One region of the Streptomyces sp. NPDC004732 genome, then DNA from elsewhere that is predicted to be linked to it. Evidence: riboswitches for the same ligand, from Rfam matches in the RefSeq annotation. Region 1 holds a riboswitch; each other region holds the start of a gene.
The links. A riboswitch is a leader RNA that binds a small molecule or an ion and turns the genes downstream of it on or off. The one in region 1 is predicted to bind thiamine pyrophosphate.
Positions count from the first base shown of each region.

Region 2: it holds a riboswitch for thiamine pyrophosphate, as region 1 does, so the genes downstream of both, ABZV77_RS18105 (thiamine ABC transporter substrate-binding protein) here and thiC (phosphomethylpyrimidine synthase ThiC) in region 1, are expected to answer to the same signal.
Region 3: it holds a riboswitch for thiamine pyrophosphate, as region 1 does, so the genes downstream of both, thiO (glycine oxidase ThiO) here and thiC (phosphomethylpyrimidine synthase ThiC) in region 1, are expected to answer to the same signal.

Region 1 is NZ_JBEXJR010000008.1:393,433-396,701, reverse strand. It holds gene thiC (phosphomethylpyrimidine synthase ThiC) at 1-1,420, opposite strand, end outside; TPP riboswitch at 1,413-1,568, opposite strand; gene ABZV77_RS25645 (YibE/F family protein) at 1,640-3,052, shown strand; gene ABZV77_RS25640 (SsgA family sporulation/cell division regulator) at 3,105-3,269, opposite strand, start outside.
Region 2 is NZ_JBEXJR010000005.1:582,749-586,017, forward strand. It holds gene rlmN (23S rRNA (adenine(2503)-C(2))-methyltransferase RlmN) at 1-1,021, shown strand, start outside; TPP riboswitch at 1,084-1,200, shown strand; gene ABZV77_RS18105 (thiamine ABC transporter substrate-binding protein) at 1,277-2,362, shown strand; gene ABZV77_RS18110 (iron ABC transporter permease) at 2,440-3,269, shown strand, end outside.
Region 3 is NZ_JBEXJR010000022.1:81,893-85,161, reverse strand. It holds gene ABZV77_RS40280 (FAD-dependent oxidoreductase) at 1-923, opposite strand, end outside; TPP riboswitch at 1,141-1,254, shown strand; gene thiO (glycine oxidase ThiO) at 1,252-2,466, shown strand; gene thiS (sulfur carrier protein ThiS) at 2,463-2,675, shown strand; gene ABZV77_RS40265 (thiazole synthase) at 2,682-3,269, shown strand, end outside.

The DNA of each region.
Region 1 (3,269 bases):
CCGTCTTCACGTCGTCGCGGTTGGGCAGGCCCAGGTGCTCCTTGGGCGTGACGTAGCAGAGCATGGCCGTGCCCCACCAGCCGATCATCGCGGCGCCGATGCCGGAGGTGATGTGGTCGTAGGCGGGCGCGATGTCCGTGGTGAGCGGGCCGAGCGTGTAGAACGGCGCCTCTTCGCAGATCTCCTGCTGGAGGTCGATGTTCTCCTTGATCTTGTGCATCGGGACGTGACCGGGGCCCTCGATCATCGTCTGTACGTTGTGACGCTTGGCGATCGTGTTGAGTTCCCCGAGCGTCCGCAACTCGGCGAACTGCGCCTCGTCGTTGGCGTCCGCGATCGATCCGGGCCGCAGACCGTCGCCGAGCGAGTACGTCACGTCGTACGCCGCGAGGATCTCGCAGAGGTCCTCGAAGTGCTCGTAGAGGAAGCTCTCCTTGTGGTGCGCGAGACACCAGGCGGCCATGATCGAGCCGCCGCGCGAGACGATGCCGGTCTTGCGGCGCGCGGTGAGCGGCACGTACGGGAGGCGCACTCCCGCGTGGACCGTCATGTAGTCCACGCCCTGCTCGGCCTGCTCGATGACCGTGTCCTTGTAGATCTCCCAGGTCAGCTCCTCGGCCTTGCCGTCGACCTTCTCCAGGGCCTGGTAGAGGGGGACGGTGCCGATCGGCACGGGGGAGTTGCGCAGGACCCACTCGCGGGTGGTGTGGATGTTGCGGCCCGTGGAGAGGTCCATGACCGTGTCGGCGCCCCACTGGGTCGCCCAGGTCATCTTGTCCACCTCCTCCTCGATGGAGGAGGTGACCGCGGAGTTGCCGATGTTGGCGTTCACCTTCACCAGGAACTTCTTGCCGATGATCATCGGCTCGATCTCCGGGTGGTTGACGTTGGCGGGAATCACCGCGCGGCCCGCGGCGACCTCTTCCCGCACGATCTCGGGGTCCATGCCCTCGCGGATCCCGATGAACTCCATCTCGGGCGTGATCTCGCCGCGCCTGGCGTACGCGAGCTGCGTCACCGCCTGGCCTTCGCGGCCACGCCGCGGCTGGCGGGGGCGGCCGGGGAAGACCGCGTCGAGGTTCTTGAGCCCGCCGCGGGGCGAGGTGTGCTTGATGCCGTCGTCCTCGGGACGCGGCGGTCGGCCCACATACTCCTCGGTGTCGCCGCGGGCGATGATCCAGTTCTCCCGCAGCGGCGCCAGGCCGCGGCGGACGTCGGTCTCCGCCGACGGGTCGGTGTACGGGCCCGAAGTGTCGTACAGGGTGACGGCCTTGCCATTGGTGAGGTGCACCTGGCGGACCGGCACACGCAGGTCGGGGCGCGAACCCTCGACATACGCCTTGTGCCAGCCGATGGACTTCCCGGCCTCGTCGCTCTGGTTCTGCGTCGAGGCAGGCGTGCGTGCGTCCGATGTGGTCATGAGACCTACTCCCTACGCCGGCATTACCCGGTAACAGGTTCGGCGGTCGACGCAGCGGCTTCCGTACGGTTCGTGCACATCTCGTGCCGATTCGTACGAAGGTCAGCGCCCTCTCAGCCCGGTGCTCCGAGCTCCCGCGATTGCAAAGGTGGCTCCACGCTAGCGTCATGTCGGGCGCGCTGAACAGAGGGCCCCTCCCGTTCTTGCGATGATCGGGCAGTGACCACCACAGAGCCGCCGCCCCCGCCGCCCTCGCAGCCGCCTGTTTCCGCGACGCCTCCGGAGGGGCACGGACACGGGCATTCCCACAGCCACGGCCCGGCCGCGCCGGTCTCGAAGCATCTGCGCAAGGTCATCGCCGCGGTACTGATTCCCTTCGCCACCGCGGTCGTCGTGGGCCTGATGGTGCTGTGGCCGGGTGGCACGCCGAGCCACGAACGCACCGGCGTCGGATTCGACCGGCAGACACAGTCGGCGAAGGTCACGAAGGTGCGGGAACTGCCCTGCAAGGACCTCAGCCCCTCGCAGACCCCGCCGAACGGTGACACCTCCACGGCCGAGGGCCAGTCCGCACAGTCCGCGGCGACGGGCACCTGCAAGAAGGCGACGGTCGAGGTGGCCAGCGGCGACGACAAGGGCCGCACCTTTACGGAGATCATCCAGCCGGACTCGCCGCGCCAACTGAAGCAGGGCCAGCAGGTGGTGGTCGCCTACGAGCCCAAGGCCCCCGAAGGCCTGCAGTACTCCGTCATCGATGTGAACCGCAAGATGCCGATGGCGCTGCTCGCCGGCATCTTCGCGCTCGCCGTCGTGGTCGTGGGCCGACTGCGCGGCGTGATGGCCCTGGTCGCACTCGCCATCAGCTTCATGGTGCTCACGTTCTTCATCCTCCCGGCGATCCTCCAGGGGTCGAATCCCCTGGTCGTGGCGGTGATCGGGGCGAGCGCCATCATGCTGATCGCGCTCTATCTCTGCCACGGCCTGACAGCCCGGACATCGGTCGCGGTACTCGGCACGCTCATCTCCCTCCTGCTCATCGGCCTGCTCGGCTCGCTCTTCATCGGCTGGGCCGCGCTGACCGGCAACACGGACGACAACACCGGCCTCATTCATGGCCTGTACCCGTCCATCGACATGAGCGGCCTGCTGCTCGCGGGCGTCATCATCGGCTCGCTCGGTGTCCTCGACGACGTGACGGTCACCCAGACCTCCGCCGTCTGGGAACTGCATCAGGCCAATCCGACGATGGGCTGGCGTGGCCTGTACCGCGCGGGCATCCGCATCGGCCGCGACCACATCGCCTCGGTCGTCAACACCCTCGTCCTCGCCTACGCGGGTGCCGCGCTGCCCCTGCTGCTGCTCTTCTCCATCGCGCAGTCCAGCGTGGGCACGGTGGCCAACAGCGAGTTGGTCGCCGAGGAGATCGTGCGCACCCTGATCGGCTCGATCGGCCTGGTCGCCTCCGTACCGGTGACGACGGCGCTGGCCGCCCTGGTCGTCTCGGCGGACCGCACCACCGGCTCCGGCTCCGCCACGGGGGCAGTCGTGGGCAGCCGCGACGGAGGCGGTGTGACCGGCGGCGGGGCGATCCGGGCGCCCCGCGGGGGGAAGGGGCGGCGCCGCAAGCGCTAGATCCCCAAATGCATCAAAATGCCATCAGCCTGCGCCTGTTGGCGTCATCGGCTCAACCCGCGTTCTGCTCTTCTCCGAGGATCCGGTCGAGCGCCTCGTCGAGATGGGTCTCGAAGTCGGCGAGCGCCCGCTCCTGCCCCAGCGGCACCAGCTTGTCCGTACGGTCGAGGAAGGCGAGCAGCGGAGGGATGCCCACCCTGAACCGCGCCTGATCGGC
Region 2 (3,269 bases), on a different contig from region 1:
GCGCAAGGAAGCCGTCGCCGCCATCGGCGAGAAGCCGTTCCGTGCCAAGCAGCTCTCGCAGCACTACTTCGCGCGGTATGCGCACGACCCGGCCGAGTGGACCGACATCCCGGCCGGGGCGCGCGAGAAGCTGCGCGAGGCGTTGCTGCCCGATCTGATGTCCGTGGTGCGGCACATCAGCTGTGACGACGACACGACGCGCAAGACGCTGTGGCGGCTCTTCGACGGGACGCTCGTCGAGTCCGTGCTCATGCGGTATCCGGACCGGGTCACCATGTGCATCAGCTCGCAGGCGGGCTGCGGCATGAACTGCCCGTTCTGTGCCACGGGGCAGGCCGGTCTCGACCGGAACCTGTCCACCGGTGAGATTGTGCATCAGATTGTCGACGGCATGCGGGCGCTCCGGGACGGCGAGATTCCTGGTGGGCCTGCCCGGCTGTCGAACATCGTGTTCATGGGCATGGGTGAGCCGCTGGCCAACTACAACCGGGTGGCCGGGGCCATTCGCCGCCTCACCGACCCGGAGCCCGACGGGCTCGGTCTCTCGCAGCGCGGGATCACCGTGTCGACGGTGGGCCTCGTGCCCGCCATCCACCGGTTCTCCGACGAGGGCTTCAAGTGCCGCCTCGCGATCTCGCTGCACGCGCCGGACGACGAGCTGCGCGACACCCTCGTGCCGGTGAACACGCGCTGGCAGGTGCGGGAGGTGCTCGACGCCGGATGGGAGTACGCGGCCAAGTCCGGGCGCCGGCTCTCCATCGAGTACGCGCTGATTCGCGACATCAATGACCAGGCGTGGCGCGGTGACCGGCTCGGGCGGCTGCTCAAGGGCAAGCCGGTGCACGTGAACCTCATTCCGCTGAACCCGACGCCGGGCTCGAAGTGGACGGCCTCGCGGCCCGAGGACGAGAAGGCCTTCGTGGAGGCCATCGCCGCCCATGGTGTGCCGGTCACGATTCGGGACACCCGGGGTCAGGAGATCGACGGGGCGTGCGGCCAGCTCGCCGCTGCCGAGCGGTAGGCGAGCGGCAGGCGAGAGGTAGTCTGGCGGGCGTACGGCTCCGTACGAGTACACACATCTGCATATTCCGACAGGGGAGCGCCACAGCGCTGAGAGTGCGGCACCTTGGACAGGTGGGCCGCAGACCCTCTGAACCTCGCCCAGGTCATTCTGGGTAGGAAGTTCGGGCATCACTCAAGCTGTAGCGCCCTGCCCGCGTGCCGTCGGTGCGCGGGCGGGGCCGCGTCTTCTCCTGGTCACCCAGGAGGAAATTCAGTGAGCACCACCAAGAAGGTCTCGTTCACCGCCGTGGCGGTGGGCATCGGGCTCGTCGCCGTCTCCGCGTGCGGCAGCTCCGACGGCGGGTCGGGGAAGGCCGACTCCAAGAGCGTGACGCTCGTCAGTCACGACTCCTTCAACGTCTCCAAGGACGTGCTGCAGGACTTCGAGAAGCGGTCCGGGTACAAGGTCAAGGTCCTCAAGGACGGTGACGCGGGCGCCGCCGTGAACAAGGCGATCCTCTCCAAGGACAACCCGCAGGGCGATGTCTTCTTCGGGGTCGACAACACGCTGCTGTCCCGGGCGCTCGACAACGGGCTCTTCCAGTCGTACGAGGCCAAGGGCTCGGACAAGATCAAGCCCGCGGTCCGGGCCGACGGGGACAAGCACCGGGTCACGCCCGTCGACAGCGGTGACATCTGCGTCAACTACGACAAGAAGTACTTCGCCGACAAGAAGCTGGCGCCGCCGAAGTCCTTCGAGGACCTGACGAAGCCCGCGTACAAGAACCTGCTTGTCACCGAGAACGCCTCGACCTCCTCTCCCGGCCTCGGCTTCCTGCTCGGCACCGCCGCCAAGTACGGGGACGACGGCTGGGAGAGCTACTGGAAGAAGCTCAAGGCCAACGGCGTCAAGGTCGTCGACGGCTGGGAGCAGGCCTACAACGAGGAGTTCTCCGGGTCCGCGGGCGGCAAGAAGGCCAAGGGCGACCGGCCGCTCGTCGTCTCCTACGCCTCCTCGCCGCCCGTCGAGGTCCTCTACGCCGATCCGCAGCCGAAGCAGGCGCCGACCGGCGTCGCGACCGGCACCTGCTTCCGCCAGGTCGAGTACGCGGGCCTGCTCAGCAACGCAGGGAACGAGAAGGGCGGCAAGGCGCTCCTCGACTTCCTCGCGGGCCAGGAGTTCCAGGAGGACATGCCGCTGAAGATGTTCGTGAACCCGGTGCGTGAGGGCACCAAGCTGCCGAAGCTGTTCACGGAGCACGGCGTGACGGTGGACAAGCCCGAGACGCTGGACCCGAAGAAGATCGCCGACAACCGCGAGCCGTGGATCAAGTCGTGGACCTCGCTCGTACTGAAGTAACCGAAGGAGCCGACGACACGGCCAAGTCCCGCCTTCGTGGCGGGTCCGGTCGCGGGAGCGCGGCGCGGCTCGGCCTGATGGCCGTGCCCGTCGCGTTCTTCGCGCTCTTCTTCGCCTACCCGGTCACGGCGATCGTCGCGCGCGGGCTGCACATCGACGGCGGCTGGCAGTTCGGGCGGATCACGGACGTCCTCGGGCAGTCCGACATCCGGCACGTGCTGTGGTTCACCACCTGGCAGGCGCTCGCGTCGACGGTGCTCACGCTGCTGATCGCGCTCCCCGGCGCGTATGTCTTCGCGCGCTTCGACTTCCCGGGCAAGCGGGTGCTGCGGGCCGTCGTCACCGTTCCTTTCGTGCTCCCGACGGTCGTCGTCGGTACGGCCTTCCTCGCGCTGATCGGGCGGGGCGGGCTCTTCGACGAGCTGTGGGGCGTACGCCTGGACACCACGGTGTGGGCGATCCTGCTCGCGCACGTCTTCTTCAACTACGCGGTCGTCGTACGGACCGTGGGCGGGCTGTGGTCGCAGCTCGACCCGCGGCAGGAGGAGGCCGCGCGGATGCTCGGCGCCTCCCGCTGGAGGTCGTGGCGGACGGTGACGCTGCCCGCGCTCGCACCGGCGGTGGCCGCGGCCGCGCTCATGGTCTTCCTCTTCACCTTCACCTCCTTCGGCGTCGTGCAGATCCTCGGCGGTCCCGCGTACTCGACGCTCGAAGTGGAGATCTACCGGCAGACCGCGCAGCTCCTCGATCTGCCGACGGCCGCCGTCCTGACCCTCGTGCAGTTCGCCGCGGTCGGGCTGATCCTGGCGATCCACGCATGGACGGTGCGGCGGCGCGAGAGCGCGCTGAAGCTCGTCGACGCCTCGGCGGTGGCGCGCAGGCCGCGCGGCGCCGGGCAGTGGACGCT
Region 3 (3,269 bases), on a different contig from region 1:
AACTGCTCCGACCAGAAGTACGGCACGGGGTCGTACGCGGCGGGCGTCTCGCCGATGATGTTCGCCGCCACCGTGCGCGGCCCCTGGAGGGCGTTGTCCCAGTGGTGCACGAGCAGCCGCTCGCCGTACCGGCCCGAGGGGAAGGAGGAGCAGTCGCCGACCGCGTACACATCGGGCGCCGAGGTGCGCAGGCCCTCGTCGGCCACGACCTCGCGGTTGCTGCCCAGCTCGATGCCGGAGCCCGCGAGCCAGCCCGTCGCGGGCCGCGCCCCGATGCCGACGACGACGGCGCCCGCGGGCAGCCTGGTCCCGTCGGACAGGACGACGACGCCGGGTTCGACGCTCTCCACGCGCGCGTGGGTGCGCAGCACCGCTCCGGAGTCCGCGTACCAGCCCGCCATGGGGGCCGCGACCTCCTCCGGCAGCGCCCCCGCGAGCGGTCGTCCCGCGGCCTCGACGACGGTGACGGAACAGCCCGCCTCGCGCGCGGCCGTCGCGAACTCCGCGCCGATCCAGCCCGCCCCGACGACCACCACGTCGTGCTGCGCCGCGAGCACCGGGCGCAGCCGCTCGGCGTCGTCCAGGGTGCGCAGGAGGTGGACCCCGGGGACGCCTTCGGTGCCGGGCAGCCGAATCGGTTCGGCGCCGGTCGCCAGGACCAGGACGTCGTACCGGAGTGGGCCGTCGGCGGTGTCCAACTCATGGGCGTCGGGGCGCACCCCGGTGACGTCGCGGCCCAGGCTCAGCTCGATGCCGAGCGCCTCGAAGTCGATGTCGAAGGCCGATCCCTCCGCCTTGCCGAGCAGTACCGCCTTGGACAGCGGCGGCCTGTCGTAGGGCTGGTGCGGCTCGGCCCCTACGAGGGTGACCGAGCCCGCGAAACCCTGTTCGCGCAGGGCCACCGCGGTCTGCACCCCGGCCATCCCCGCGCCGACGATGACGACGTGGCGCTCCGCCTGTCGCGGCTTCCCGCGCTGCTGCTGCTCGCTCTGCCTCTGCTGCTCGCTCACCCGATCACTCTAGGGCGGTTGTCGAGGGCGCCCTCAGATGTGGTCGGGGAGATCTCTGACACAACGTCACCGCCCATACCCGGACAGCTCCCCTACTGCCGCACGAAGCGACGGGCTAGGGTGGCCCGTGCAGAGCACTCGCGGGAGCCCGGACGCACCGGGCTGAGAGGGAGGCTGGGACGGCCTCCGACCGTACGAACCTGATCCGGGTCATGCCGGCGAAGGGAGGGGCTGGACGCCCATGCATTCACGTACGACACCACCATCCGCCGCCTCTGACGTCCTGGTCGTCGGAGGCGGCATCATCGGCCTGGTCACGGCCTGGCGGGCCGCCGGGCGCGGACTGTCCGTGGCGGTCGTGGACCCCGCTCCCGGCGGCGGCGCCGCCCAGGTCGCGGCGGGCATGCTGGCCGCCGTCACCGAACTGCACTACGGCGAGCAGACCCTGCTCGGCCTCAACGTCGAATCCGCCCGCCGCTACCCCGCCTTCGCCGCCGAACTGGCCGAGGCGACCGGGCACGACCTCGGCTACCGCGCGTGCGGCACGCTCGCCGTCGCGCTGGACTCCGACGACCGCGCCCACCTGCGCGAACTGCACGACCTGCAGCGCCGGTCCGGCCTCGCGTCCGAGTGGCTGACCGGCCGCGAGTGCCGCCGTCTTGAGCCGATGCTCGCGCCGGGCGTACGCGGCGGGCTGCGGGTCGACGGCGACCACCAGATCGACCCGCGGCGGCTCGCGGGGGCGCTCGTGGTGGCCTGCGAGCGGGCCGGTGTGGTCTTCCACCGCGCCATGGCCGAGCGCCTCTCGGTCGTACGGGACCGGGCGCGCGGCGTCGTCCTCGCGGACGGCACCGAGCTGGGCGCGGACCTGACCGTGCTGGCGGCGGGCAGCCTCAGCGGGCGCCTCGCGGGCGTCCCCGACGACGTCCTGCCGCCCGTGCGGCCCGTGAAGGGCCAGGTGCTGCGGCTGACGGTGCCGAAGCCGTACGCGCCGTTCCTGAGCCGCACCGTGCGGGCCGTGGTGCGCGGCAGCCACGTCTACCTCGTGCCGCGCGAGAACGGCGAGCTCGTCGTGGGCGCGACCAGCGAGGAGCTCGGCTGGGACACCACGGTCACCGCGGGCGGCGTGTACGAACTCCTGCGGGACGCGCACGAACTCGTGCCCGGCATCACCGAGCTGCCCCTGACCGAGACCTGCGCGGGACTGCGCCCGGGCTCTCCCGACAACGCGCCGATGCTCGGCCCCACGCGGCTCGCCGGACTCCACCTGGCCACCGGGCACCACCGCAACGGCGTCCTGCTGACGCCCGTCACGGGTGACGTCATGGCGCATGCCCTGACCACGGGTGAACTCCCCGAAGAGGCACTCCCGTTCACCCCGCGCCGCTTCGACGGCGCCACCCCCGAAACCCTCGCCCCGCCCCGCACCCAGCACGTCACGGAGCAGCCCGCATGAGCACGCCTTTCGCCGTTTCCGTCAATGGGGAAGAGCGCGATGTGGCCTCGGGCACCACGCTCGACGCCCTCGTGGCCACCCTCTCCTCGGCGCACTCCGGTGTCGCCGCCGCCCTCAACGAAACCGTCGTCCCGCGCGCGCAGTGGCCCACCACGGCGCTCTCCGCGGGCGACCGCGTCGAAGTACTCACCGCCGTCCAGGGAGGCTGAACGACCATGGCAGACGACCCCTTCGTCATCGGCGGGCTCACCCTCTCCTCGCGCCTGATCATGGGCACGGGCGGGGCGCCGAGCCTCGACATCCTGGAGCGGTCCCTCGTCGCGTCCGGCACGGAGCTGACCACCGTCGCGATGCGCAGGCTCGACCCGGGCGTCCAGGGCTCGGTGCTCTCCGTGCTCGACCGGCTCGGCATCCGCGTCCTGCCCAACACCGCGGGCTGCTTCACTGCGGGCGAGGCGGTCCTCACCGCCCGGCTCGCGCGTGAGGCGCTCGGCACCGACCTGGTGAAGCTGGAGGTGATCGCCGACGAGCGCACCCTGCTGCCCGATCCGGTCGAGCTCCTGGACGCCGCCGAGACCCTGGTGGACGACGGCTTCACGGTCCTGCCCTACACGAACGACGACCCGGTGCTCGCGCGGAAGCTGGAGGACGTGGGCTGCGCGGCGATCATGCCGCTCGGCTCGCCCATCGGCTCCGGGCTCGGTATCCGCAATCCGCACAACTTCCAGCTGATCGTGGAGCACGCGCGCGTGCCGGTGATCCTCGACGCGGGCGCGGGCACGGCATCCGACGCGGCGATCGCG